DNA from 2 places in the Streptomyces sp. Xyl84 genome. Region 1 is predicted to be linked to the other one. Evidence: riboswitches for the same ligand, from Rfam matches in the RefSeq annotation. Region 1 holds a riboswitch; the other holds the start of a gene.
The links. A riboswitch is a leader RNA that binds a small molecule or an ion and turns the genes downstream of it on or off. The one in region 1 is predicted to bind cobalamin.
Positions count from the first base shown of each region.

Region 2: it holds a riboswitch for cobalamin, as region 1 does, so the genes downstream of both, nicT (Nickel transporter NicT) here and cobN (cobaltochelatase subunit CobN) in region 1, are expected to answer to the same signal.

Region 1 is NZ_AP029182.1:646,772-648,963, reverse strand. Features, by position in the region: gene cobG (precorrin-3B synthase) at 1-1,042, opposite strand, end outside; cobalamin riboswitch at 1,107-1,242, shown strand; gene cobN (cobaltochelatase subunit CobN) at 1,315-2,192, shown strand, end outside.
Region 2 is NZ_AP029182.1:3,551,914-3,554,105, reverse strand. Features, by position in the region: gene AC6I72_RS15375 (nucleoside hydrolase) at 1-147, shown strand, start outside; gene nicT (Nickel transporter NicT) at 180-1,316, opposite strand; cobalamin riboswitch at 1,347-1,530, opposite strand; gene AC6I72_RS15365 (ArsR/SmtB family transcription factor) at 1,611-1,970, shown strand.

The sequences.
Region 1 (2,192 bases):
CGGGCCGTCCGACGCAGGCGCCCACCCGCGGCCAGGCCGAACCGGGGCCGGTGACCAGTCCGGTGGCGGCGAGCGCCTCCAGTGCCGCGTGCCGCGCCGCCTCCTGCGGTACGGGGACGACGACCCCGCGCCACGGCGTCAGACGCAGTTCCCCGCCGGTGCGGGCGGCGGTCCGGGTCAGCTCCCGCCACTGCGGCGGCGTCAGCCGGCCGAGCGGGACGTGCACCGACAGGGCACGGCCGGCGGGCCCGGGCGGCGGGCCCGGGCGGTGCGCGGTCGTGCGCGGCTGCGGCGCGCACGCCAGGCCTTCGGCGGTCAGACGGCCGGCGACCAGGCGCAGCAGGGCGTCCGCGGGCAGCGGTACGTCACTCACCCGCCAGGCCCGCGTCCCCCGCTCCCGCGCCGCCGCCACGACCGTCTCGGCGGCCGCCACCATCGCCCGGGGCACGTCCCCGGCGGACAGGCCCAGCGCCTCGCCCGCCGTTCCGAGGGCGAGCTGCGCGCCCTCGCCGGGGAGGGCCCGTACCGTCACGTCGGCGCCGAGCGAGGCCACGTCGCCGCGGCCGTCGTCGAGGGCGAACAGGAACCGCCCCGACAGCGCCCGCGCGGGCTCACCGGCGCACAGCAGCGCGTCCAGGCCGGACAGCCACGGGCGCACGTCCCGCAGGCCGTTCGCGTCCAGACCGGACAGCGGGGAGGCGACGACGTTGCGCACCCGCTCGTGGCCGCGGGAGGGGAGCAGACCCGCCTCGTCCAGCAGTTCGGCCAGGGCCGGGCCGTCCTCCTCGCGCAGGGCCCGCAGTTGCACGTTGCCGCGCGAGGTCAGGTGGAGGTCGCCGTCGCCCAGGCGGCCCGCCGCCTCGGCCAGCGCCTCGGCCTGCCGCACGCTCAGCACACCGCCGGGGATCCGCACACGGGCCACCGCGCCGTCGTCCGCCGCGTGCAGCCGCAGCGTTCCCGGGCACGCGTCGTCACGGTCGCGCCCGGCCGGTGCGGGCCGGGACGGCGGGGGGAGGGCAGCCGAGGACATGGCGGCGAGCATACCTACCATCACATCGCACACATGTCCTGCCCTGCTGCGACGGCCCCTACTATGCTTCTCGGCGGATCATCCGGTCCGTCATCGCCACGACGGCGACAGGGGAGGAAGCCCGGTGCGACTCCGGCGCGGTCCCGCCACTGTGAGCCCGGTTCCCGAAGGAACCGGGTGAGTCAGGAACTCCCTTTCTCCGGCTCTCGGCCCGCCCGAGCAGCGGAGACCCCCATTCCGACACCACCCGGGGCGTGGACACCCCGAGGAAGGCAGGACGCCGTATGCCGCACCCAGCCGGAGACCAGCCGCCGTCCCCGCGGATCCTGCTCCTGTCGACCTCCGACACCGACCTGCTCAGCGCGCGGGCCGCGGGCGGTCCCGTCACGTACCGCTTCGCCAACCCGGCCCGCCTGGCCCTGGCCGACCTCCCGGCCCTCATGGCGCAGGCCGACCTCTTCGTCGTACGCCTGCTCGGCGGCGTCCGCGCCTGGCAGGACGGCCTCGACCTGCTGCTCGCCGACGGCCGCCCGGTCGTCGTCCTCACCGGCGAACAGGCGCCCGACGCCCAGCTGATGGCCGCCTCCAACGTACCCGTCGGCATCGCCGCGGAGGCCCACGCCTACCTCGCCCACGGCGGCCCCGCCAACCTGGAGCACCTCGCCCGCTTCCTCTCCGACACCGTCCTGCTCACCGGGTACGGGTTCGACGCGCCCGCGCCCGCCCCGAGCTGGGGACCGCTGCCCCGGGAGAGCACCCCGCCCGCGGACGGCCCGACCGTCGCCGTGCTCTACTACCGCGCCCACCACATGAGCGGCAACACCGCGTTCGTGCACGCGCTGTGCGACGCCGTCGAACAGGCGGGCGGGCGGCCCCTGCCCCTGTACGTCGCCTCCCTGCGCGCCCCCGAACCGGAACTGATCGAGGAACTGCGCGCCGCCGACGCCGTCGTCACCACCGTGCTGGCCGCCGGCGGCACCAGGCCCGCCACCGCCTCCGCCGGCGGCGACGACGAGTCCTGGGACGCGGGCGCGCTCGCCGCCCTGGACGTACCGGTCCTGCAGGCCCTGTGCCTGACCGGCGCACGTTCCGCCTGGGAGGAGAACGACGAGGGCGTCTCCCCGCTGGACGCGGCCGGCCAGATCGCCGTCCCCGAGTTCGA
Region 2 (2,192 bases), 2.9 Mb from region 1:
GTCGACCGCCGCGCGCGCCCCGGCGAGGCGGAACTGCACGGCGAGGCGCGCGAACAGCAACTGGTGGACGTCGCCCTGGACATCGACGTGGAGCGGTACGTGAAGCTGTACCTGGCCACCGTCGAAGCGGGCGGCGCGGGGGCCTAGGCCCTGTCGTCCGGTCCCTCGCCCGGGCGGGCCTAGTCGATCTCCGCGGTCCCGACCCGTACCGCCCAGCGCTGTTCGACGCGGGCCACCTTCCAGTACGCCAGCGCCGCCGCCCACACCACCACGAACAGGCCGACGATGACGTACCCCACGTGGTCGAGGTCGAGTCCGGCGATCCAGCCGGTGACCGTGTCGCTCAGGTCGAGCTTGTCGTGCAGGACGCCGACCAGCTCGATCGTGCCGATGAAGAAGGCGACCGCGATGGACAGGCCGGTGATGGTCAGGTTGTAGAACACCTTGCGGACGGGGTTCGAGAACGCCCACTGGTAGGCGAAGTTCATGAACGTGCCGTCCAGGGTGTCGAACAGGCTCATGCCGGCCGCGAACAGCAGCGGCAGGCAGAGGATCGCGTACCAGGGCAGCCCGGCCGCCGCGCCCGAACCGGCCATCACCATCAGCGTGACCTCGGTGGCGGTGTCGAAGCCGAGACCGAAGAGGAAGCCGAGCGGGTACATCTGGCCGGGCCGGGACACCGACTTGGTGAGGCGGCCCAGGATCCGGTTCATGAACCCCCGGGAATCCAGGTGGGCCTCCAGCTCCCGCTCGTCGTACGTGCCCGCGCGCATCGCCCGGAAGACCTTGAGGATGCCGACGAGGGCGACCAGGTTGAGGGCGGCGATGAGGTAGAGGAAGGAGCCCGAGACGGTGGTGCCGACGATGCCGAGCGTCTGGTGCGTACGGGAGTCGTCGTTCATCAGCGTGCCGGCGAGCTGGGCGCCGCCCGCCACCAGCGCGGCCATGGCCACCACCACGCTGGAATGGCCCAGCGCGAACCAGAAGCCCACCGACACCGGCCGCTTGCCGTCGGCCATCAGCTTGCGGGTGGTGTTGTCGATGGCGGCGATGTGGTCGGCGTCGAAGGCGTGCCGCATGCCGAGGGTGTAGGCGGTGACGCCGAGGCCGATGCCGAAGGCCTTGGTGCCGACCTGGTAGTGCTCGGGGACGACGAGCAGGAACAGGATCCCGAAGGCGACGACGTGCAGGGCGGCTATCACCGCCAGCAGGCCCGCGGTCTTGAGGGTGTCCTCACGGCGCCAGCGGAAGGACGTCCGGGGGGCCGCCCCCTCGGGGGCGGACGTCGGCGTCGGGACAGGCTCGGGCAGGGTCATCCGGTATCACGCTCCAGCACCTCGTGGATCACTTCGTGAGCTGCCGTGGCCGGTCTCCTGGCTTAGGGGTCGTGCGCCCGCCCTCCCTGCCTTCCCGGTCGTGCGACCAGTGGCCCGGCGGATGCCGGACGGAAGGGGAACTCCCCGATCACAGTGGCGAGGGCCGCGTCGGCTTCGCACCGACTTCCCGAGCACCACGGCCCGCCCACGGTAGAGGGACGGACCGTCGCCTGCATAGCTGCATACCTGCGCAGGTGCCGAAGATCACCCGCGGGTGCCTGCGAGGATGGGGGCATGCATCTCGTCCCTGCCGACCGCGCGGAGCGTCGCACCATCGACGGCCACCGGGTGTGCGACGCCATCGCGGCGATCGGGGAGCCCGGTCGCGTCCGCGCGTGGGCGGAGCGCTTCTCGCTGCTGGCCGACCCCAAGCGGCTCGCCCTGCTGCTGGCCCTGCACCGCACCGGCCCGCTGGCCGTCTCCGACCTCGCCGTCGCCACCGGTATGAAGGACCCGGCGGTCTCCCAGGCCCTGCGGCTGCTGCGCGCGGCGGGCACGGTGGAGGGCGAGAAGGAGGGCCGCGTGGTGCGCTACCGGCTGGTGGACGAGGACGTACGGGACCTGCTGGAGCACTGCGCGGCGGACACGGACTGACACCGCGGCGCCCGGCCCGGCGGCCGGGTGGGCGCCGGGTCCGGGCCACGGCGGCCCCGCCCGCTGCCACGGCGCTCCCGCCCGCTGCCACGGACGCCCCGCCCGGTGCCACGGCGCTCCCGCCCGGTGCGGCGCCCGTCCGGTGGGGCCCCTGGTGCCGCACCCGTCCGGTGCCGCGGCGCCCCCGTCCGGCGTGCGCGTCCGTGCCGCGTCCGCACTCGT